Variovorax paradoxus: one gene and its partner. The main gene of each other region encodes a partner of the protein of the gene in region 2 in a complex. Links are inferred from orthologs where the notes say so. Each region holds a gene or a part of one and is shown on either strand. Other genes may lie near its edges. The genes, in order: secY and secA.

Region 1 (8,211 bases), 700 kb from region 2 along the record:
GATGGAGCGACGGGCGCTCTTCAGGAACAGGTCGGTGCCTTCGCGGCGGGAAAGTTTGGCCTTGGGGCCGAGGTAGCGTGCCACGTGGTTTCCTTTGTGTCATCTGCCGCAGTTGCCTGCGGGAGCCATCGGCGAAAACGCGGATGGCGGTGGGCTTAGTTAAAAAACAAATGCGCAGCCGCTCAAGAGCCGGCTGCGCCTTGCGGACTGACGATCAGATGCGGCGACGCTTCTGGGGACGGCAGCCGTTGTGCGGAACGGGCGTCACGTCGGCAATGGAATTGATCCGGATGCCGAGCGCAGCCAGTGCGCGCACCGACGATTCGCGACCGGGGCCAGGGCCCTTGATCTCGACGTCGAGGTTCTTGATACCTTGTTCGACAGCAGCACGGCCGGCCACTTCGGAAGCCACCTGCGCAGCGAACGGCGTCGACTTGCGCGAGCCCTTGAAGCCCTGGCCACCCGACGAAGCCCACGACAGGGCGTTGCCCTGGCGATCGGTGATCGTGATGATGGTGTTGTTGAACGAGGCATGCACGTGGGCGATACCGTCCGCAACGTTCTTGCGAACCTTCTTGCGAACGCGCTGTGCGGCGTTGTTTGCAGGTGCTTTAGCCATGCTGGTCTATCCTTATTTCTTCAGGGACTGCGCAGCCTTGCGCGGACCCTTGCGGGTGCGGGCATTGGTGCGCGTGCGCTGGCCGCGCATCGGCAGGCCGCGACGGTGACGGAAGCCGCGATAGCAGCCGATGTCCATCAAACGCTTGATGTTCATCGTGGTCTCGCGACGCAGATCGCCTTCGATGGTGAACAAGGCGATCTGATCGCGGATCTTTTCAAGATCGGCGTCAGTCAGGTCCTTGATCTTCTTCGAATATTCGATGCCGCTCGCTTCGCAGATTTGACGGGCGCGCGTGCGACCGATGCCGAAGATGGCGGTCAGGCCGATTTCAGCGTGCTTGTGCGGCGGAATGTTGATGCCAGCAATACGTGCCATGTGCGTCCTCTAATACTCTTCAATCAACCCTGGCGCTGCTTGTGGCGCGGGTCGGTGCAAATCACACGCACCACACCTTTACGGCGGATGACCTTGCAATTACGGCAGATGGTTTTGACCGAAGCCGAAACTCTCATTTCATTCTCCTAAAACTGTTTAACGTGGCGGTACACCGCCCACACCCAATATTCAATACTGAAACTCACGGCCCTACGATGTCTTGAAGTTGGCCTTCTTCAGCAGCGATTCGTACTGCTGGGACATCATGTAGTTTTGCACCTGGGCCATGAAGTCCATCGTGACGACCACGATGATCAGCAGGGAGGTACCACCGAAGTAGAACGGTACGTTGTACTTCAGGATCAGGAACTCGGGCAGCAGGCAGACGAAGGTGATGTACACCGCGCCGGCCAACGTCAGGCGAACCAGAATCTTGTCGATATAGCGAGCGGTCTGGTCACCCGGGCGAATGCCAGGAATGAAAGCACCACTCTTCTTCAGGTTGTCGGCCGTTTCCTTGCTGTTGAACACGAGTGCCGTGTAGAAGAAGCAGAAGAAAACGATCGCGGCAGCGTACAGCAGCACGTAGATCGGCTCGCCCGGGCGCAATGCACTGGCAACGTCCTTGATCCAGCGGAAACCGCCTTCACCGGTGCTGAACCAGCCGACCACCGTTGCGGGCAGCAGGATGATCGACGAGGCGAAGATCGGCGGAATCACACCGGCCATGTTCAGCTTCAAGGGCAGGTGCGACGACTGGCCGCCATAGACCTTGTTGCCGACCTGGCGCCGCGCATAGTTCACGAGGATCTTGCGCTGGCCGCGTTCGACGAACACCACGAAGTAGGTGACCAGCACCACGATCGCGATGATGAAGAGCGCGATGATCGGGTTCATCGCACCGGTCGTCACCAGCGAAGCGAGGCCGCCAATGGCGCTCGGCAGACCGGCGGCGATACCTGCAAAGATCAGGATCGAGATACCGTTGCCCAGCCCGCGCTCAGTGATCTGCTCGCCGAGCCACATCAGGAACATCGAACCCGCCGTCAGGCTCACCATTGCGGTCAGGCGGAAGCCGAAACCGGGGGAGTTCACCAGGCCGGCCGACGACTCGAGGGCCACTGCAATGCTGAACGACTGGAACAAGGCCAGGCCGAGTGCGCCATAGCGCGTGTACTGCGTGATCTTGCGACGGCCAGCCTCGCCTTCCTTCTTCAATTGCTCGAAGGTAGGAACCACGTAGGTCATCAACTGCATGATGATCGACGCCGAGATGTACGGCATGATCCCCAACGCGAACACGGTGAAGCGCGACAGCGCCCCGCCCGAGAACATGTTGAACAGGCTCAGAATGCCGCCCTGCTGGCCCTGGAACAACGCAGCCAGCTGGTCCGGGTTGATGCCCGGCACAGGAATGTGCGCGCCGATCCGATAGACCACGAGCGCGAGCAGCAAAAAGACGAGCCGACGACGGAGGTCGCCGAACTTGCCTGTTTTTGCGATCGTTGCCGCGTTAGTTGCCACGAAGAACTTCTTTCAGTCCAGGGTGATCAGGCGATGCTGCCGCCGGCTGCTTCGATCGCAGCCTTGGCACCAGCGGTTGCGCCCACGCCCGTCAGCTTGACGGCCTTGGTGAGTTCACCGGTCTTGACGACCTTGACGACCTTGGCGAGCTGGCCCACGAGGCCGGCTTGCTTGAGCGCCAGGATGTCGACTTCGGCCAGGCCGAGCTGCTCGAGGGCAGTCAGCGTGACTTCGGCGTTGAACTTCAGCAGGTGCGACTTGAAGCCACGCTTCGGCAGGCGACGCTGCAGCGGCATTTGACCGCCTTCGAAGCCGACCTTGTGGAAACCGCCTGCGCGCGACTTCTGACCCTTGTGACCGCGACCTGCGGTCTTGCCGATACCGGAGCCGATACCGCGGCCAACACGGCGCTTGGCGTGCTTGGCGCCGGCTGCCGGCTTGATGCCATTGAGTTCCATATCAGTCTCTCTTACAGAACTTTGACCAGATAACTGATCTTGTTGATCATGCCGCGCACCGCCGGGGTGTCTTGCAGCTCGCTCACGCTGTTGAGCTTGCGCAGGCCGAGGCCACGCACGGTCGCGCGATGCGATTCCTTGGTGCCAATCGGGCTCTTGACCAATTGCACCTTGAGGGTTTGTTGTTGCGTCGTCATTTGAATGCTTCCTTCAGCCTTGCGAGAGCTTGCGCTCAGGCGAAGATTTCTTCGACGGTCAGGCCACGCTTGGCAGCCACTTCGGACGCGGTCGTCGAGTTCTTCAACCCGTCGAGCGTGGCGCGAACCATGTTGTAGGGGTTCGACGAACCATGGCTCTTGGCCACGATGTCGGTAATGCCCATGACTTCGAACACGGCGCGCATCGGGCCGCCGGCGATGATGCCGGTACCCTTCGGGGCGGGGATCATGACGACCGAAGCGGCGCCGTGATGACCCGTCACGCGGTGATGCAGCGTGCCGTTCTTGATCGAGATCTTGGCCAGGTTGCGACGGGCTTCTTCCATCGCCTTTTGCACGGCAGCAGGCACTTCCTTCGACTTGCCCTTGCCCATGCCGACGCGGCCTTCGCCGTCGCCCACGACGGTGAGTGCTGCGAAACCGAGGATACGACCACCCTTCACCACCTTGGTGACGCGGTTGATCGCGATCATCTTCTCGCGCAAACCGTCTTCAGGGCCTTCGTTCTGCGTTCTTGCTTGAATCTTTGCCATTTTGAATCTCGTGTCCGGTTAGAACTGCAGACCGGCTTCGCGGGCCGCCTCGGCAAGCGCCTTGACGCGGCCGTGGTATGCGAAACCTGCGCGGTCGAAAGCGACCTTCTCGACGCCGGCAGCCTTCGCCTTTTCAGCGATGCGCTTGCCGATGGCCGTTGCAGCGGCGGCATTGCCGCCCTTGCCCGAGCCGCCGAGTGCAGCGCGCACTTCGGCTTCGGCCGTCGATGCGGTGGCGATCACCTTGGTGCCGTCGTCGGAGATGACGGTGGCATAGATGTGCAGGTTGGTGCGGTTCACCGTCAGGCGAGCCACGCCCTGCGTCGCGATGCGGATGCGGGTCTGGCGCGAGCGGCGAAGACGCTGTGCTTTTTTGGTCAACATCATTTTGCTGCCCCTTACTTCTTCTTGGTCTCTTTGATCACGATCTTCTCGTCCGAATAACGGATACCCTTGCCCTTGTAAGGCTCAGGCGGACGAACAGCGCGGATCTCAGCGGCGATTTGACCAACGCGCTGACGGTCAGCACCCTTGATCACGATTTCGGTCGGGGTCGCGGTGGCCACCGTGATGCCTTGCGGCATGTCGATGTTGACCGGGTGCGAATAACCGACTTGCAGGTTCAACTTGTTGTTGGACGCTGCGGCCTTGTAGCCGACGCCGACCAGGTTGAGCTTCTTCTCAAAGCCCTTGGTCACGCCAACCACCATGTTGTTCACCAGCTGACGGATCGTGCCACTCATCGCATTCGCTTCACGCGACTCGTTGGCGGGTTCGAAGTTCAGCTTGCCGTCATTGCTGACGATCTTGACCAGTGCGTTGCGTGCGAGGTTGAGCGTGCCGCCCGTGCCCTTGACGCTGATCTGGTCTTCCTTGATCGACACATCCACGCCTGCGGGGATGGTGATCGGCATTTTTCCTACTCGGGACATTTCAGTTACTCCTCGATGTCTCGGTTAGGCGACGTAGCACAGCACTTCGCCACCGACACCGGTAGCGCGCGCCTTGCGGTCGGTCATCACGCCCTTGGGGGTCGTGACGATCGCAACACCGAGGCCGTTCTGGACTTGCGGAATGGAAGTACTGGCCTTGTAGACGCGCAGGCCGGGACGGCTCACGCGCTCGATGCGCTCGATGACCGGGCGGCCAGCGTAGTACTTCAGGGTAATGACGAGTTCAGTCTTGCCGTCTTCGGTCTTAACCTGGAAACCGTCGATATAGCCCTCGTCCTTCAGGACTTGCGAGATCGCGATCTTCACCTTGGAAGACGGGACCGACACAGTGGGCTTCGCCACCATCTGCGCGTTACGGATACGCGTCAGCAGGTCGGCAATGGGATCACTCATGCTCATGTTGTTTGCTCCTGCCTGGCTTACCAGCTGGCCTTGGTGACACCGGGGATGTCGCCGTTGAAAGCCAGTTCGCGGATCTTGGCGCGGGCCAGACCGAATTGACGGAAGGTGCCACGGGGGCGACCGGTGATTTCGCAACGGTTGCGCTGGCGCGTGGGGTTCGCGTTGCGCGGGAGCTTTTGCAGGCCCAGGCGGGCAGCAGCGCGCTCTTCGTCGCTCTTCTTCAGGTCGTTGGAAATTGCCTTCAGTTCCGCGTGCTTCGCAGCGTACTTGGCGACCAGCTTGTCGCGCTTGAGTTCGCGTTGGATCAGAGATTGTTTAGCCACGGTTCGCCTCAGTTCTTGAACGGGAAACGGAAACCAGCGAGAAGCGCCTTGGCTTCTTCGTCGGTCTTGGCCGTCGTCGTGATGCTGATGTTGAGACCGCGCAGGGCATCGACCTTGTCGTATTCGATCTCAGGGAAAATGATCTGTTCCTTGACGCCGATGTTGTAGTTGCCACGGCCGTCGAACGCACGGCCGGAGATGCCGCGGAAGTCGCGAACACGCGGCAGCGCGACGGTCACAAAACGATCCAGGAACTCATACATCTGCACGCCACGCAGCGTGACCATGCAGCCGATCGGCTGGTTTTCGCGGATCTTGAAACCGGCGATAGCCTTCTTCGACTTGGTGACCACGGGCTTCTGGCCGGCGATCTTGGTCAGGTCGGCGACAGCGTTGTCGAGAACCTTCTTGTCGGCGACAGCTTCACCCACACCCATGTTCAGGGTGATCTTGGTGAGGCGGGGGACCTGCATCGGCGACTTGTAGCCGAACTTTTCCGTCAGGTCTTTCGCGATCTTTTCGCGATAGTGTTGTTGGAGACGTGCCATGTGAGTACCTCTTAGGCGAACTTGATTTCGTCGCCGCTGGACTTGAAGACGCGAACAGCCACGCGCTTGCCGTCAGCACCCTGGGTGATCTTGATGCCCACGCGATCGGCCTTGCCGGTCGCGGCATTGAAGATCGCCACGTTGGATTGGTGGATGGGCATGGTCTTCTCGACGATGCCGCCGGTCGTACCCTTGAGGGGGTTCGGCTTGGCGTGCTTCTTGACGATGTTCACACCCTCGACGACGAGGTGCGAATCGTCCTTGCGCAGCGAGACGACGCCGCGCTTGCCTTTGTCGCGCCCGGCCAACACGATGACCTGGTCGCCTTTGCGAATCTTGTTCATGGCGTTGTTGTCCTTACAGAACTTCGGGGGCCAGCGACACGATCTTCATGAACTTTTCGGTGCGCAGCTCGCGCGTCACCGGTCCGAAGATGCGGGTGCCGATCGGCTCCAGCTTGGCGTTGAGCAACACAGCTGCGTTGCCATCGAATTTGACGAGGGAACCGTCGGCGCGACGGATGCCCTTGGCGGTGCGGACCACCACTGCACTGTAGATCTCGCCCTTCTTGACGCGACCACGCGGAGCGGCTTCCTTGATGCTGACCTTGATGACGTCGCCCACGCTGGCATAACGCCGCTTGGAGCCACCGAGCACCTTGATACACAGGACGGACTTCGCGCCTGTGTTGTCGGCCACTTCGAGCCGGGATTCAGTTTGGATCATTGCTAGTAGTTCCCAACTTGTACCGATGCGCCTCCAGGAGGGAGACGCTGCGGTCAGTCTTGGGCCCGTCGTCTGCACCTCGAACCACTCGAGGCACTTCCGCTTTGGGCTGAAAGCTCCGCCTTTTTGAAGCGAAGCCAGCGATTGTGGCACGCGGGCAAAAAGGTGTCAACTGCCTTCTGGCCGGAAATGCGCTGGAACTAGACTTGGCGGCGTGCGCACCTTTATTCCAGACCCTCAGGAATCCACGTCGCCCGGACGTCGCCGACTGCTGCTGGGTGGCGTAGCCGCCGCCTTTATAGGTTCGGGACTGGGTGGCTGCGGGAGTCCGGTGGTGCCGCTGCCAGGGGCGGGGCGGCTGCGCCGCATCGCGGAAGCCCACTGGCCGCACCGGCTGAATATACAGGGCACGACCGCGGGCGGCCTTTCCGGCATCGACTACGACGCAAATAGAAGCGAGTACTTGCTCCTTTGCGACGACCGATCTGACTTGAGCCCTGCACGTTTCTACACCGCTTCCTGGCCCGCACCCTGGACGCAAGCACCAGCGCCGGGAGATGTGGTGCAGCTGCAACGACCCGGCGGCGGCCCGTGGCCCGACCGGCGTCGCACCAAGCCGGGCACCCCGGTGGCAGACCCTGAATCGCTGCGCCTGCGGCCAGGGACCGGCACCCTCCTCTGGGTGAGCGAAGGGGACGTGTTGCGCGGATTCGGGCCAAGCTTTTACGAATCGGCCCGCGATGGCCGCCTGCTGCGCGAATTCGCGCTCCCGGCCATGTTCACCCCCGATCCGGCCCGGCAGCGAGGTCCGCGCGACAACCTGGGTTTCGAGGGCCTCGCAGTCACTCCGGACGGCCGCCATGCCTGGCTCGCGATGGAGAACGCGCTGATCCAGGATGGCCCGGTTCCCACCACCCACGCGGCCGGGGGCCCCTGCCGCCTGACCCTGGTCGACCTGGAAACCGGCCGAGCCGTTCGCCAGATCGCCTACATTCCCGACCCGATTCCGCTGCAACCGCTCCTTCCCGGAAGCCATGCCGACAATGGCATCAGCGAGATCCTGATGCTCGACAGCGACCGCATGCTGGTGCTCGAGCGCGCCTACGCCACCGGCGCCGGAAACTCGCTGCGCCTTTACGAGATCGAAACCCGCGACGCGACCGATGTGCTGAATACCGGCGTGCTCGCAGCGGGCAACCACCGGCCGGCCGCGAAAACGCTGGTTGCCGACTTCGCCTCGCTTGGCCTTTCGCGCCTGGACAACACCGAAGGCCTTTGCTGGGGCCCGGCAATGCCGGACGGCAAGCGCATGCTGGTCGTGGTGAGCGACGACAATTTCAACCCGCTGCAGACAACCCAGTTCGCGGCATTCGAATACACCGACCGACCATGACCATCGCAGTCACTTTCCTGCCCCGCACCGCGCCGGCACCGCTTCCTCCCGTTGCCTTCATCGGCGGCGGCAACATGGCCAGCGCCATCATCGGCGGCCTCATCAAGCAGGGCACGCCCGCCGACGCGTTCGACAT
Region 2 (15,496 bases):
TCAAGGGCAAGGTCGTCATCATCGAGAGCATCGAGCGCCTGCTCCAGGGACGCATCGAAGACTCGAAGGAATGCGCGGCCATGAAGCACACCTTCGTGCCCTCGCCTCCTCCGTTTGAAAATCCGTCCAAGCAGGCTCCTACCGAGTTCCGCCTGAACTGGGACGCAGAGCTGCTCAGGGGCTGGCTGACCTATCGCAATACCCGCGCCATCGAGCGTTCCGAGAGCTGGACCAACACGCCGGACCGCTGGGGTCCGCTCATTGACGCGCGCACCGTTCCCGACGGCTGCAAGCAATTCAGCCACGTCGCTTGCAACAAATTGCTCATGACGGCCGAAGACCGCCTGATGGCGCCGCTCACCGCGGACTCCGCCGCTTTCATGGCGAAGTTCACGGAAAAAATGGCGCCATCCCTGCGCATCATCTGGATGGTCGTGCCCAACAAGAGCACGGTATACCTCGACCAAAACCATGCCGCCGCGTTCCGCAGCACGTTCAACGACCTGAAGATCGGGCCCGATCTTTTTACACTGTCCGAGCAGAACCGCTTCAAAATCACGGACTTGTATCCTGCCAACGAAACGCACGTTTCCATCGCAGGGTATCTGCTCTTCGGTCAGCGTATGCTGGAGGCTGTGCGTGAAGTGCAGCCCAACCCGGCGGCCGCGAAATCGCCTTGAACTCGTCCCTCACATGAACCCGAACGCGTGATCCTCTACGAGTACCCATTCAACGAGCGCATCCGAACCTACCTGAGGCTGGAGCACCTGTTCCGCCGCCTCGGCGAACTGGTGCCGGCGGAATCCGCGCTCTCCCATCATTTCGCCCTGGTCACGATTTTCGAGATCATGGACGTTGCCGCGCGCGCCGACCTCAAGGCCGACGTCATGCGGGACCTGGAAAAGCACAAGAACGTCTTCAATAGCTACCGCGGCAATCCAGCAATCGCCGAGGCGGCGCTGGACCAGGTCGTCACCCAACTCGAGCGCAATTTTTCGGCACTCAACAGTGTGTCGGGCAAGGCCGGCCAAGCGTTGACCGAGAACGAGTGGCTCATGAGCATTCGCAGCCGTGCCGGCATTCCGGGCGGCACCTGCGAGTTCGACCTGCCCGCGTACTACGCCTGGCAGCACCGCAGCGCACAGAGCCGGCGCAAGGACCTGGAGCGGTGGTCGAGCACGCTCGCGCCACTGGCCGAATCCATTTACCTGCTGCTCAAGCTGCTGCGCGAGGCCGACGTGCCCTACAAGGTCATCGCCACCCACGGGCAGTTTCAGCAGAACCTGCCGCAGGGGCGCAGCTTTCAGCTGCTGCGCCTGCGGATTGACCCGGCACTCGGGCTGGTGCCCGAAATCAGCGGCAACCGGCTCATGGTTTCGGTGCGAATGATGCGCCATGAGGCCGACGACCGCCTGCACCAGAGCACGGAAGACGCCGCCTTCGAACTCACGCTCTGCGCCTGAGCGCAGCAGCGCGCCAAAAACATACGCCATGAGCAACGGCAGGACCCACAACGACATCGGCGAGCGGATCGTCCGCTGCCCCGCCTGCGGCGGAGACAGCATCTACGCCGCCAGCAACCTCTATCGGCCTTTTTGCAGCGCACGCTGCAAGGGCATCGATCTCGGCGCGTGGGCCAACGAGGAATTCAGGATGCCCGCCGAAGAGCCGCCGGACGAAGAGACCTTCGGCGACCCCAAGCTGAAGCAGTAGCAGGCGCCGCAGCCGCCGCAGCGCCTCCTCCGCGCTACTTCTTGGGCGCCGCGCCGCCGTCGTTCAGCAGCGCGCGATCCATGTAGGTTGCGAACGAGCGGGTGTACTTGGGCCGCAAGTGGCCCGCGTCCTTGTATGCGGGAGCACCGTCGGACATGGTGCGCAGGCACTGGCCATCCGCCGTGCACAGGTTCGCAACCGCGTCGATCACTTCCACGCCGCTCGCAATGCCGATCTGCCGAAGGCGATCGTTCAACTCGCGCTGGTCCTGCGGTATCGGCAGCGTCGGGGTTGTCGTCGAGACCTTCATGGAGGTCAATCGGCTGCCTTCGAGCAAGCGCTTCGGCTCGAAATCGGGTGCTACCGGAATATCGAGCAGCAGAAAAACCTTCTTGCCCTTGCCCGTCAGTTCTCGCAGCAACTGGCCGAGCGAGTCGAACGCCAGGGCCATGCCATCGCCGCCCCGGAACTGATGGGCCGCGCCTGCCGCATCGCGGAAGTAGTAGCCCGGTGCGCCGCCCGCGATGAAGTAGCAGTTCCAGCAGCCACCGATCACCACCGTGTCGATCTCAGGGCTCCGGGCGAATTCGAGCACTGCCGTGCGCCGCTCGGCGCAGCCAATGTTCGCATCCGCGTAAACACCGGGAATCGGCGGGCAAGACCCCTGCGTTGCAAAGTAGATGGTGTTGGCCTTGTCAGGCACCGTCCGCGCAAGCTCCTCGGCACGCGGGCCATACTGCTGCACATGGCTGTCGCCGATCAGCAGGCTCTTACGCGAACCCTTACCCACCTGGTAGAGCAAGTGCCGCCCTAGTTCGTAGTTCTTGAAATCGTCGTAGTACCCCACGTCGGCCGCGGCCTCGGAGATCTGCTGAAGGCGAATGTCGTGATGGCGCGGTTGCAGCACGCCAGAGAAGACCACCAGGCCCACGACCACCAGCGCAATGCCCAGGCCAGCCAGCCAGCGCAGCAGGCCGGGGCTGGTGCGCGTGCGCGTGTAGCGCTCGACGAACCTGTAGGTCAGCCACGCCAGCACCACGCTCGCGACCACCGCGCCCGCACGCACGGGCAGCGACGGCAATCCGTCGCTCAGAACGCGCGCATAAGCGAGCAGCGGCCAATGCCACAGATAAAGCGGATAGCTGATGAGCCCGATCCACACCATCACCCGGTTCGACAGCAGGTACTTGTTCAGGAAGCCCGTGGGCCCGGCCGCAATGCAGCTCACCGCACCCAGCGTGGGCAGCAGCGCCCACCAGCCCGGAAAAGCCTTGTCGCCGCGGATCATCACCAGTCCGAGTCCGAGCAGGCCCACGCCGACGACGGACTGCACGTGGCTGCGCAAGCGGCTCGGCACTGCGGGCTTCAGCCGCATGCACGCCAGGATGCCCCCCACCATCAACTCCCAGAAGCGCGAAGCCGGCGAATAGAAAGCCGCCGTGCGAAACGGATGGATCGTGAGCACATTGACGAGAAACGACACCACCGCAATCGCCAGGATCACGCGGATCATCGGCCAGCGGCGGCGCCAGGCCACGCCCAGCAGCACCGGCCAGAAAATGTAGAACTGCTCTTCGATGCCGAGCGACCACAGATGCAGCAGCGGCTTGGTTTCGGCGGCCGAATCGAAATAGCCGGCATCCGCCCAGAACACGAAATTGGCAAAGAAGGCCGCGCCACCCGTGACCTGCTTGCCCAGCTGCGCGAACTCGTCGGACAGCAGCATGTACCAGCCGAAGCACAAGGTGGCCAAGAGCACCAGGATGAGGGCCGGGAAGATGCGCCGGATGCGCCGCGCGTAGAAGTCGCGATAGCTGAAATCACCCGCCACCTGGCTCTGCAGAAGAATGGTCGAGATCAGGTAGCCCGAGATCACGAAGAAGATGTCGACGCCGATGAAACCGCCGGGCAGCACGCCCGGAAACGCGTGATAGATCACCACGGAGGCCACGGCAATGGCACGCAGGCCGTCTATGTCCGGTCGGTACTTGGGATGCAGCATCGAATGGGGTCGTTGAACGCGCTGTGGCGGTCCTGGTTGTTTCTCTTGAAGGCGCCTATGCCGCCGACCCGGCGGCATGAGGAAGTCCGCGCTCCTCGGCCAGCCATTCGAGCACCGGCATGGCGCCGGGCAGCACAGGCGTCACATCCAGCGGCAGCTGCTGCCAACGCATTTCCTGCCCTTCGCGCATTTCGAACTCACCGCTCCAGGCCGTGACCTTGCACCAATGCAGCCGCACCAGCGCATGCGGATAGTCGTGCTCGGTGACTTTCCAGACCTCGGCGCCCGCAATGGTGATGCCGAGTTCTTCCTGCAGCTCGCGCCGCAGCGCTTGCTCGACCGTTTCGCCGGCCTCGATCTTGCCGCCCGGAAACTCCCAGAAGCCTGCGTACGCCTTGCCGTCGGGCCGGGTCGACAGCAGCAATGCGTCGTCCGCCAGACGGATCAGCACGCCGACGGCGACTTCAGTGTGCTTGCGGCCCTGGGGCTGCGGCTGCGCGCTCATGCGCTGGCCCGCCCCGCGTAGTCGCGCGCAAACTGGTAGGCCACGCGGCCGCTGCGCGAGCCACGCTCGAGTGCCCACACCAGCGCCTCGGGCCGTGCCGCTTCGATGGCAGCCTCGCCGACGCCGAACGACGACAACCACTGCGCAACGATGGCCAGGTATTCGTTCTGGCTGAACGGATAGAAGCTGACCCACAGGCCGAAGCGCTCCGACAGCGAAATCTTCTCTTCGATCACTTCGCCGGGATGCACTTCGCCGTCCTCGGTGTGGGTGTACGAAAGGTTGTCCTTCATGTATTCGGGCAACAGGTGGCGCCGGTTGCTGGTCGCGTAGATCAGCACATTGGGCGTGGCCGCCGCGATCGAGCCGTCGAGAATCGACTTCAGCGCCTTGTAGCCCGGCTCGCCTTCGTCAAAGCTCAAATCGTCGCTGAACACGATGAATTTTTCGGGCCGCTGCGACACCACTTCGACGATGTCCGGCAGGTCGGTCAGTTCGGCCTTGTCGACTTCGATCAGGCGCAGGCCCTGCGGCGCATAGGCCTGCAGGCAGGCGCGAATGAGCGACGACTTGCCCGTGCCGCGCGCGCCGGTCAGCAGCACGTTGTTGGCCGGCTTGCCTTCAACGAACTGGCGCGTGTTGCGCTCGATCTTTTCCTTCTGGACGTCGATTTCCTTCAGTGAATCGAGCGCCATTGCGGCCACATGCTTCACCGGTTCGAGCACGCCGTGGCCCGAACTGCGGCGCCGATAACGCCATGCGATCGACGCGTTCCAGTCGGCGGGTGCAGCCAGCGGCTGCGGCAGGATCGACTCGATGCGGCCGATCAGCTGCTCGGCGCGCTCGATCAGCTTCTGGAATTGCTCATTCATGACCTGTAGTCGGCGTTGATGGTCACGTAGTCGTGGCTCAGGTCGCAGGTCCAGACCGTCTCGCTCGCATTGCCGCGGCCCAGGCCGATGCGCACTGTGATCTCGCTCTGCTTCATCACGCGCTGGCCGTCTTCCTCGCGGTACGACGGATTGCGCCCGCCCTTCACCGCCACGTGCACGTCGTCCAGGAACAGGTCGATGCCGGTCTGGTCCAGGTCGGCAATGCCCGCGTACCCCACGGCCGCCAGGATGCGGCCCAGGTTCGGATCGCTCGCAAAGAAAGCCGTCTTGACCAGCGGCGAATGCGCCACGGCATAGGCCACTTGCCTGCACTCTTCCGGATTGCGGCCGCCATCGACCTGGATGGTGATGAACTTGGTGGCGCCTTCGCCGTCGCGCACGATGGCCTGCGCGAGCTGGCGCGCCACGTTCTGCATCGCAGCAACGAGCGCTTGCCCTTCGGGCGAATCGAGCGAGGTGATGGTTGCGTGCGCGGCCTTCTGCGTCGCGATGACCACGAACGAGTCGTTGGTCGAGGTGTCGCCGTCGATGGTCACGCGGTTGAACGAAGCATCGGCCAGGCGCTTGGCCAGCGGCTGGATCAGCGACGGATCGATCTTCGCGTCGGTGGCCATGAAGCCCAGCATGGTCGCCATGTTCGGGCGGATCATGCCCGCGCCCTTGCTGATGCCGGTGATGGTGACAGTGGCGCCGCCGACCTGAGCCTGCTGGCTGAACGCCTTGGGAATCGTGTCGGTGGTCATGATGCCTTCGGCCGCACGCGCCCAGTGGTTCTCCGAAGCATCGGCCAGCGCGGCGGGCAGGCCAGCTTCGATGCGGTCCACCGGCAGCGGCTCCATGATCACGCCGGTGGAGAACGGCAGGATCTGCTCGGGTGCGATTTCCAGGTGCCGCGCCAGCGCGATGCAGGTGGAGCGCGTGCGCATCAGGCCGTCTTCGCCGGTGCCGGCGTTGGCGTTGCCGGTGTTGATGACCATCGCGCGAATGCCGTAGCTGGCCGCCAGGTGGTCGCGGCAAACCTGCACCGGCGCCGCGCAGAAACGATTCTGGGTGAACACCCCGCCGACCGCCGATCCTTCGTCGATCAGCACGACGGTCAGGTCCTTGCGGTTGGCCTTGCGCACGCCCGCTTCGGCCACGCCGATGCGGACGCCAGGCACCGCGAACAAGGCGGCAGGATCAGGAGCGGACAGGTTCACGGGCATGGGAGTTTCTCTTCTGGAGTTTTCTGGGTCAGCTGAGCTTGCCGTGGCACTGCTTGTACTTCTTGCCACTGCCGCAAGGGCACGGGTCGTTGCGGCCCACGCGCGCAAAGGCGGCCGCCTCTGCGCTGAGCGTGCCAAGTCCCAATCCGGCGGCCGCGATGCGGCGCTGGTTTTCCTCGTCGAGGCGAACCTCTACCTCGCCGGTTTCGGTCGGCGCGCTGTAGGTGATGTTGGATACGTTTTCGCCGCGGCTCTCGAGCGCATCGGCCGCCTGCTCGAGCTGCTCGCCCGATTGCACGCGCACGGTCATCAGCTGGCGCGTGACTTCGTTCTTGACCGAATCGAGCAGCTGTCCGAAGAGCTCGAAGGCTTCGCGCTTGTATTCCTGCTTGGGCTGCTTTTGCGCATAGCCGCGCAGGTGGATGCCCTGGCGCAGGTAGTCGAGCGAAGCCAGGTGCTCGCGCCAGTGCGTGTCGATGCTCTGCAGCAGCACCATGCGCTCGAACTGGGTGAAGTTCTCCTGGCCGATCAGCGCCACCTTGGCGTCGAAGGTGTCGTTGGCGGCCTTCACCACCTTTTCGACGATATCTTCGTCGCTCACGGCCTCGGCGGCCTCGACTTCGCTCTTCAGGGGCATGTCGATGCCCCACTCGTTGAAGAGCGTCTTCTCCAGGCCCGCCAGGTCCCACTGCTCCTCGACCGATTCGGCCGGCACGTACTGCCGCACCAGATCGATGAAGCAGCCTTCGCGCAGCGCCGCGATCTGCGCCGTGAGGTCGGCCGCGTCGAGGATGTCGTTGCGCTGCTGGTAGATCACCTTGCGCTGGTCGTTCGACACGTCGTCGTACTCGAGCAGCTGCTTGCGGATGTCGAAATTGCGCGCCTCGACCTTGCGCTGCGCGCTTTCGATGCTGCGCGTGACGATCCCCGCTTCGATGGCTTCGCCGTCGGGCATCTTCAGGCGATCCATGATCGCCTTCACGCGGTCGCCCGCAAAGATGCGCATCAGCGGATCGTCCAGGCTCAGGTAGAAGCGCGAAGAGCCCGGGTCGCCCTGGCGGCCCGAACGGCCACGCAGCTGGTTGTCGATGCGGCGCGACTCATGGCGCTCGGTCGCGATGATGCGCAAGCCGCCGAGCGACTTGACGAATTCATGGTCCTTGGTCCACTCGGCGCGGATGCGTGCCACCTCGGCCTGCTTGGCGGCCTCGTCGAGCGACTCGTCGTTTTCGACCGCCTCGATCATCTTCTCGATGTTGCCGCCCAGCACGATGTCGGTACCGCGGCCCGCCATGTTGGTCGCGATGGTGATCATCTTCGTGCGGCCGGCCTGCGCCACGATGTCGGCTTCGCGCGCATGCTGCTTGGCGTTCAGCACCTGGTGCGGCAGCCCTGCCTTGGTGAGCAGGCCGTCGATGATTTCGGAGTTCTCGATCGACGAGGTGCCCACCAGCACCGGCTGGCCGCGCTCGTAGCACTCGCGAATGTCCTGGATGGCTGCTTCGTACTTTTCGCGCGTGGTCTTGTAGACGCGGTCGAGCTGGTCCTCGCGCTTGCTGATGCGGTTCGGCGGAATGATGACGGTCTCGAGACCGTAGATTTCCTGGAACTCGTAGGCCTCGGTGTCGGCCGTGCCGGTCATGCCGGCCAGCTTGTTGTACAGGCGGAAGTAGTTCTGAAAGGTGATCGAGGCAAGCGTCTGGTTCTCGGCCTGGATCTGCACGCCTTCCTTGGCTTCCACGGCCTGGTGCAGGCCGTCGCTCCAGCGGCGGCCCGTCATCAGGCGGCCGGTGAATTCGTCGACGATGACCACTTCGCCCTGCTGCACCACGTAATGCTGGTCGCGGTGGTACAGGTGCCGAGCGCGCAGCGCGGCGTTCAGGTGGTGCATCAGCGTGATGTTCGCCGGATCGTAGAGCGAGGCACCTTCAGGCAGCAGCTTGAATTCGCTCAGCAGCTGTTCGGCCTTCTCGTGGCCGTCTTCGGTCAGGAACACCTGGTGGGTCTTCTCGTCGACCGTGAAGTCGCCCGGCACCGTGACGCCCTCGCCCGTGCGCGGATCGGCTTCGCCTTCCTGCTTGGTCAGCAGCGGCACCACCTTGTTGATGGCCAGGTAGAGCTCGGTGTGGTCTTCGGCCTGGCCGCTGATGATCAGCGGCGTGCGGGCCTCGTCGATCAGGATGGAGTCCACCTCGTCGACGATGGCGTAGTTCAGCGTGCGCTGAACCCGGTCACCCGGCTCGTACACCATATTGTCGCGCAGGTAGTCGAAGCCGTATTCGTTGTTGGTGCCGTACGTGATGTCGCTCGCGTAGGCCTGCTGCTTTTCCTCGCGCGGCATCTGCGGCAGGTTGATACCCACCGTAAGACCCAGGAAGTTGTACAGGCGGCCCATCCATTGGGCGTCGCGGTTGGCGAGGTAGTCGTTCACCGTGACCACGTGCACGCCCTGGCCCGACAGGGCATTCAGGTACACCGGCAGCGTGGCGGTCAGGGTCTTGCCTTCGCCGGTGCGCATTTCGGCGATCTTGCCGTTGTGGAGCGCCATGCCGCCGAGCAGCTGCACGTCGAAATGGCGCATCTTCATGACGCGCTTGGAGCCTTCGCGAACAGTGGCAAAAGCTTCGGGCAGCAGGGCATCGAGGGTTTCGCCCTTGGCGATGCGGTCCTTGAATTCCTGGGTCTTGGCGCGCAGCCCGTCGTCGGTGAGCTTCTCGAATTCGGGTTCCAGCGCATTGATGCGCTCCACCGTCTTGCGATACTGCTTGAGGAGCCGGTCGTTGCGACTGCCGAAAATCTGGGTCAGGAAGTTGGTTGCCATTGGCGTGGAGATGGGCGTGCACCTGACCAGGCAGGCACTGCGACCGGATTCCCTAAGATATGGTGAAAGCAGTTGGGCGCGCCTTCTTCGAATGCAAGCCTCGAAAGCAAGCGGCTCAGACCGGATCTGCCGGCGCAAGCGTCGGCAAACCGGGCATTTTAGCTGCCTTGTTCCACCCTTCGGATTACCCATGAATCGCCGCTCCGTCCCGCCCGTCACGCTGCACCAGGCCGCCGAAGGTTCGCCCACCCTGGCAAGCCTGATTGCGCGCGCGCGCGACTCTGGCGACCGGCTGCGGGCGGTCGAGGGATTGATTCCGCCGGCCATGCGCCCGGCCGTGCAGGCCGGCCCGGCCGAAGGGGATGTGTGGTGCCTGCTGGTCAATGGCAGCGCCGCCGCCGCCAAGTTGCGCCAGCTGTCGCCCATGCTTGTCACCCGGCTGCGAAACCGGGGTTGGGACGTGAACACGATCCGGATCAAGGTGCAATCCGGGCGCTGAAAGAAAAAGGCGGCCGGCCGGGCCCCGGGCCGCCGATCCGGCCAATCTCTATCTATTGCGGCTGAAGCCCGATGTCGTGCGCCACCTTCTGCCAGCGCTCGGCCTCCGCGCGCATGAAGGCCCGCAGCTCGCCTGTGGTGGAACCCTTCAGCTGCACCCCCAGCGCCGTCATGCGCTCCCTCACCGCCGGATGGTCCAGCGCCGCGATGGCTTCGCGCCGCAGCCGCTCGATCACCTCCAGCGGCGTGGTGGCTGGCGCGACCAGGGCCCACCACTGGTCGATCTCGAGCCCCTTGAGCCCGCTCTCCGCCAGGGCAGGCACCTCCTTCAGCCCCGGAAGGCTCACGCGTTGCGCGCTCGTCACCAGTAGCGGACGGATCCGGTTGGCTCCCATCAGGCTGGAGCCGCTGGCCAGGGTCGCGAAATGCCCGCCCACCGTGCCCGCCGCCACATCGGTGAGCGCCGGCGCCGATCCGCGGTAGGGAACCATGTTGAACTTGATCCTGGTGCGGTTCGCCAGCAGTTCGGCCGCCAGGTGGCTCACCGTGCCCGCGCCGCTGTGGGCGATGGCCGGTGGCATCGGGCGCGTGCCGGCGGTCTTGACGAAAGTCTTGAAATCCCGGCTGTCGTCGTCCATGCCCGCAAAGAAGACGAGGGGCGAGGTGCCGATCATCGTCACCGGCGTGAAGTCGCGCAGCAGGTCGTAGGGCAGCCGCGCCGTTACCGCGGGCGCAATGGCGTGCGGCAATTCGACAATGGCCAGCGTGTAGCCGTCGGGCGCGGCCTTGGCCGCCGCCTCGGTGCCGATCTGGCCAGCGGCGCCAGGCCGGTTGTCGACGATCACCGAGCTGCCGAGCGTCTGGCTCATGCGCTGCGCCATGGCGCGCGCAATGGCATCGGTGCTACCGCCCGCCGCCCAGGGCACGATCAGCTTGATCGGTTTGTCGGGAAAGGCCGCCCAGGCGCGCTGCGCCGTGGTGCAGAAAAGAGCGGCCGATCCGGCAGCCAGGAAGGCGCGGCGTTGCATTGCTTGCATGGTTTCGATTCCTTTGGGCAACTGGAGGGCTCAGGCGGCCGGGTCGGGCCAGCTCGGGTCGCGCGAGGCGTTGGCAGTCAGCATCAGCACCACGTGGGCATCGCCTGCAATGGCGCCGCCTTCGCGCAGCTGGCGCACGGCGTCGAGTCCGCCCGCGGCGCAAAGCTCGGCACTCATGCCGGCTGCCGTGAGCTTCTGCCTCGCGGCGCGGGCCTGGTCGTCGTTGACCACCACCGCACCGCCCCCAGAGGCAGTGGCGGCCTGCCACTGCAAAAAGGTCACGGTCGACCCAGCGGTGGAAAACTGCGCGGTATGGCCCGGATACACCCCGTTGAGTGCGCCGCCGGCCAGCACGCGCGAGAGCCGCGCAAAAGGTTCCACCAGCCAGAGCCGCGGCAGGCGCGCAATGCGCCCCGCAGCCAGCAAATCGCCAAAGCCCGCGTAGATGCCCCAGGCCAAGTCGCCGCGCGCCGTGGGAATCACGATGTGATCGGGCAGGCCGCCCTCGTTCAGGCACTCCAGGGCAATGGGCTTGTAGCCCTCGATCGCCAGCGGCGCGCTGCCCAACGCGGGCAAACGGTAATTCGTCAGCGCGAAATAGCCCGCATGCTGTGAGCGCTCACACACGAAAGCCCAGCGGCCGGCGTTGTCGGCAAAGGTGTAGCGCCGGGCACCAAGGGCGTCGAGCTGCCGTGCATAGGCCGCCGGCAGGCCTTCGTACGTTGCCACTTCGCAGCCCAGGCCTGCGGCCCACGCATAGTGCGCCGCGGAGATCGCGGCGTTGCCCGACGAGGCCAGCACCAGCGTGTGGGCGCCGAAGTCCAGCGCCTGGGCTACGCCCACAGCCGTCATCCGATCTTTATGCGAGCCGGTGGGGTTGGACGATTCGTCCTTGAGCGCGAGACGTGCCACGCCGAACTCGCGCGCCAGTTCCGGCATCTCCAGCAGCGGCGTGCCGCCCTCGCCCAGCGTGAACCCTGGCGTGTAAGGCATGGGCAGCGGGCTGCCGCGGTCGGGCAGGTAGCTGGCACGCAACCCGGCGTGGACGCCCATGGCACGGCAGGCGGGGCAGCCCTCGTTCGCCAGGGTGAGCGGATAAGGAGCCTCGCAGCGCAGGCAGCGAAAGCCCTGCAAACGGGGGTTTCTCACCGGCTGCGGCGGGCGCGCCCGCGCGGTGTTCGCCGAATCGGCGGGCGGCTCGGAAGGCGAGGCGAACTTGAAGTGCATTACGGGCGCGGGCATGTTTCAGGCGGTCTCGGGTAGGAAGTCGTGCCGAAATCTTAGGCATCTGCAAATAAAATCATCTAGCTTGAAATACTCAAGCGATAAGAAAACTTATCGATGCGCTTCACCGAAATAGAAACATTCCGGGCCCTGATGCGCGCCGGCTCTACCCGCAAGGCCGCTGCGTTGCTGCATGTGACGCAGCCCGCCATCAGCCAGTCGCTCAAGCGGCTCGAGGCCCAGGCCGGCATGGTCCTGTTCCAGCGCACCGGGGGCCGGCTGGTGCCCACGCCCGAGGCGCGCGCGCTGTTGACGGAGGTGGAGCGGGTCTTCATCGGCATGGAAGCCATCGAGCACCGCATGCGCAGCCTGCGCGACTTCGGCACCAACCAGCTTGAACTCAGCTGCTATCCGGCTTTTGGGCTGGGCTTCATGCCGCGTGCGCTGGAGCGCCTGAAGGCGCAGCGCGGCGACAGCCCGTGGCCGCAGGTGTCGTTGCAGGTTCTCAGCTCCAAGGACGTGCGCGACCGCGTGGCCAAGGGCATTTCAGACTTCGGCCTGATGGCCGACGAACTGTCGCTTGAAGGCATCGACCACTCGACCTTCGCGCGCTTTCCCGGGGTGGTCGTGATGCCGCAGGGCCATGCGCTGGCCCGTTTCAAGCGCATCGAGCCCGAGCAGCTCGCGCAAGCGCCTTTCCTGGCGCTGAACCCCGAGGACCCTTCGCACCGCGGCCTCGAAGCCGCACTTGCCGAACGCGGCGTCCCGCTCCGGGTGATGGTGCAAACGCCCTACGCGGCCAGCGTGTGCGAAATGGCCCTGCGCGGCTTGGGCGTGGGACTCGTCAACCCGATCACCGCGCTCGACTACGCCGAACGCGGCCTCGTGGTGCGCCGGCTCTCGGTCGACGTGTTCTTTTCATGCGTGCTGGCCATGCCCGCAGGCAAGGTGCTTTCGACCACCGCCCGCGACTTTCTTTCGCTCATGCGCCAGCAGTTGGCGGAAGACGAGAAACGCATCCAGCGCTACCTGCGCTGATCCCCGCGGCCTACTTACTTCCAGCCGAACTCTTGGTTCAGCCCCACGACGAAGCCGTTCACGCCGCGGGAGCCTGCCCCAGTACGCGAAGCGCTCACATCCAGGCTGATCAGCGGCGTGAGGCCGAAGCGCCAACCGATGCGTGAAGTCCACACGCCCGATGCGCGGCTGCGCTCTGCAATCAGCGAGACCTTTTCATCGAGCGCCCACTCCGCCGCCAAACCGCCGCGCGGCGTTCGGGCGCCGGTGCCCGTGGCCCAGTCGGCACCGATGTTGGCGTGAACCTGCAGGCGGTCCAGCGGGCGCCACGTGACCGGCAGCACCAGTTGCCCGCCGGCACGGCCGCCGCGCGTCACGTCGAACACGGCACCGAGCGAAATTGCCGCGCTCAGCGGCGCATCGGCCGCCGGCCCGAAGAAGTTCCATTTGAGCTGCGGCCCCACGGTGACCGAATGCACGCCCTCCACCGAGAACCGGTCGATGTTCAGCCCCAGTTCGACAGGCCCGACGCGGCAGGACGGGCCGGCGTGCAGCACCGTCACCGGTTCCGGGCCGGTACGGCCCCACCAGGCTTCGTACTGGCATCGGCCCGCGTCGAGAGTGCCGGCATCGTCGATGTCGAAATGGCCGCCGGCCTGGGCACCCGCGCTTGCCAGGGCGCAGGCGGCCAGGGGCAACCACGCGAGCCGGGGCCATTGAATCGTTGTTGTGAGTCTGTTCTTCTTCATCGCCTGCATCCCGGGGATCGGGCATTCTAGGGACGATGAAAGTGGCCGCGGCGACGCGGCAGCGCCCCGGGCAGATTGCCTCAGATCTCGAACTGCGGCTGCAGCTCGCGGATGCGTTTGATGGCTACCCCGGCGGCGGCCGTGCGCGTCTCCACGCCGAGCTTCACGTACACCCGCTCCAGGTGCTTCTTGGCCGTGGCGGGGCTGCTGCCGAGGATCTCGCCGATGTCCTTGTTGGTCTTGCCTTTCACCACCCAATAGAGCACCTCGGCCTCGCGTGCCGTGAGCTTCAGGCTCAGGCTCATGGCCTCGATCACGCCCGTGTCCGAGATCTCGCGCATGACGATCATCCATTCGTCGCCGTCCTCGTCCTGCCCTGTTTGCCGGTGCAGCCGAAGACTGAGACTGCTTGCACCTTGCACCACCGAAAGCGCCGGCGGCTCGATGCCCTGTTGCCGGGCATCGGGCGCATGGCGTCGCAGCCATTCCAGTATGGCCGGCGGTGTTTCGGGCGCACGGGTGTCGCAGTAGCGCTGCAGCAGGTCGCGCGCGAGCGCCGTCTGCCAGATCAGCCTGCCCTCGGGCAGCCGCACGGTAATGCTGGCGTAGCCGAAGGCGTCGAGCGCATTGCGCGCCTGGCCGGCCTGGCGTGCGTCCTGCCGGGCGCGGCGGGCGCCCTGCAGGTGCACGTTCATGCGCGCCAGCACTTCCTTTGGCTTGATCGGCTTGGTGACGTAGTCGACCCCACCCGCCTCGAGCGCGGCCACCAGGTGCTCGGTTTCGGTGAGCCCGGTCATGAACACGATGGGAATATGCGCCGTCGCGGCATCGGCCTTGAGGCGGCGCGCGACCTCGAAACCGTCGATGCCCGGCATCATCGCGTCGAGCAGCACGATGTCGGGGCGGGCCTGCGCGGCGCGCTGCAGCGCCTGTTCGCCGTTGGTGGCAATGAGCACCGTGTAGCCGGATTCATCGAGCGCGTCGTGCAGCACCGCGAGGTTGTCGGGCACGTCGTCGACGATCAGCACCAGGTCGCTGTTGGCGCCCTGTTCGCGCAACGTTTTCGCAAGCGGTGTGGTTTCCATGGGGTTGATGTCCGCCGCGATTTTCAGGCCGCGCTCACGGCCGCGGCCAGCGCGCGGCTCATGGCCTCGAACTGGAACTGACGGGCGAGCACGCGCTGCGCCTCGGTCCATGCCCTGCATTCGGGCTCTTCGGCGTCGATCTCGTCGAGCTGGTTCATGATGCCGCGAAAGTAGCCCAGGCTTACGGCTTCGTCGAGTGCGCGCAGCCGCGAAAGCGAAGGCGCCTGCACGGCGCGCGGCGCGGCGGCGGGCAACGGCTTGGCGGCCGTGTCCGTCCATTGCAGGCCGAGCCGCCGTTCGAGCCAATCGAGCAGCTCTGAGTGCCGCACCGGCTTGACGAAGAAATCTTCGGGGGCAATGCCCACATCGTTCTCCAGCCCCTTGTCGAAGGCATTGGCCGAGACGATGGCCACCGGCGCATCGACCAGGCCCAGCTTGCGCGCACGGCGGATCGTCTCCCATCCGTCGATGCCCGGCATGGCCAGGTCGATGAACATCGCGTCCGGCCGGTAGCCGGCTGCGATGAGGTCGAGCGCGTCGTGCCCGCTTGCGGCGGTGCGCAGGCCAAAGCCGAGCGGCGCCAGCACATGGCCGAGCAGATCGCGGTCGGCCTCTTCGTTGTCGACCACCAGCAGTTGCCGCCGGCGCCCTTCATAGCCGCGCCGCGCGCGCTGCACCTGCGCCGGCTGGCCCGTCGCGCCCGCAGTCTCGTGCACGCGCGGCAGGAAAAGCCGCACGCGGAACAGC

The links.
Region 1: the proteins of secA (region 2) and secY are in contact, whole or in part, in a crystal structure (PDB 3DIN), measured with the Thermotoga maritima proteins. The link is inferred for Variovorax paradoxus from one-to-one orthologs. Residues at the interface, in WP_004082002.1 of Thermotoga maritima: Glu261, Ala262, Arg263, Lys300, Ala301, Arg302, Thr303, Ile304, Ile305, Leu323, Tyr324, Asp325, Pro326, Val329, Ser330, Tyr333, Ile336, Lys340, Phe345, Val349, Glu363, Phe364, Tyr374, Ser375, Gly376, Gly377, Glu393, Ile395, Thr482, Ser483; in WP_004081795.1 of Thermotoga maritima: Glu108, Gly109, Glu110, Glu111, Ala236, Glu237, Arg238, Arg239, Ile240, Thr241, Ile242, Gln243, Tyr244, Ala245, Arg246, Arg247, Val248, Thr249, Gly250, Arg251, Arg252, Val253, Tyr254, Gly256, Ala257, Ser258, Thr259, Tyr260, Leu261, Pro262.

Annotation. Positions count from the first base shown.
Region 1 is NZ_CP046622.1:5,311,358-5,319,568, forward strand. What follows is about bases 365-3,358. They hold secY (preprotein translocase subunit SecY), read right to left. Parts: upstream 2,522-3,358; coding sequence 1,208-2,521; downstream 365-1,207. Other genes in these bases: rpsK (30S ribosomal protein S11), read right to left, coding at 365-619; rpsM (30S ribosomal protein S13), read right to left, coding at 632-997; rpmJ (50S ribosomal protein L36), read right to left, coding at 1,021-1,134; rplO (50S ribosomal protein L15), read right to left, coding at 2,548-2,979; rpmD (50S ribosomal protein L30), read right to left, coding at 2,991-3,176. Outside these bases: rpsD (30S ribosomal protein S4), read right to left, coding at 1-84; more of rpsK, read right to left, coding at 215-364; more of rpsE, read right to left, coding at 3,359-3,730; rplR (50S ribosomal protein L18), read right to left, coding at 3,749-4,114; rplF (50S ribosomal protein L6), read right to left, coding at 4,129-4,662; rpsH (30S ribosomal protein S8), read right to left, coding at 4,687-5,082; rpsN (30S ribosomal protein S14), read right to left, coding at 5,103-5,408; rplE (50S ribosomal protein L5), read right to left, coding at 5,417-5,956; rplX (50S ribosomal protein L24), read right to left, coding at 5,968-6,300; rplN (50S ribosomal protein L14), read right to left, coding at 6,314-6,682; GOQ09_RS24865 (esterase-like activity of phytase family protein), read left to right, coding at 6,897-8,075; proC (pyrroline-5-carboxylate reductase), read left to right, coding at 8,072-8,211. UniProt on the Escherichia coli protein: The central subunit of the protein translocation channel SecYEG. Consists of two halves formed by TMs 1-5 and 6-10.
Region 2 is NZ_CP046622.1:4,609,162-4,624,657, forward strand. The notes cover bases 6,147-9,462. They hold secA (preprotein translocase subunit SecA), read right to left. Parts: upstream 9,140-9,462; coding sequence 6,347-9,139; downstream 6,147-6,346. Other genes in these bases: argJ (bifunctional glutamate N-acetyltransferase/amino-acid acetyltransferase ArgJ), read right to left, coding at 6,147-6,318; GOQ09_RS21580 (hypothetical protein), read left to right, coding at 9,330-9,462. Also shown: GOQ09_RS21540 (hypothetical protein), read left to right, coding at 1-680; cell division protein ZapD, read left to right, coding at 708-1,463; GOQ09_RS21550 (DNA gyrase inhibitor YacG), read left to right, coding at 1,492-1,713; GOQ09_RS21555 (acyltransferase family protein), read right to left, coding at 1,748-3,715; GOQ09_RS21560 ((deoxy)nucleoside triphosphate pyrophosphohydrolase), read right to left, coding at 3,771-4,220; GOQ09_RS21565 (ATP-binding protein), read right to left, coding at 4,217-5,092; more of argJ, read right to left, coding at 5,089-6,146; more of GOQ09_RS21580, read left to right, coding at 9,463-9,638; GOQ09_RS21585 (Bug family tripartite tricarboxylate transporter substrate binding protein), read right to left, coding at 9,691-10,674; GOQ09_RS21590 (pyridoxal-phosphate dependent enzyme), read right to left, coding at 10,705-11,916; GOQ09_RS21595 (LysR substrate-binding domain-containing protein), read left to right, coding at 12,016-12,936; GOQ09_RS21600 (hypothetical protein), read right to left, coding at 12,951-13,664; GOQ09_RS21605 (response regulator transcription factor), read right to left, coding at 13,745-14,749; GOQ09_RS21610 (ATP-binding protein), read right to left, coding at 14,773-15,496. UniProt on the Escherichia coli protein: Required for protein export, interacts with the SecYEG preprotein conducting channel.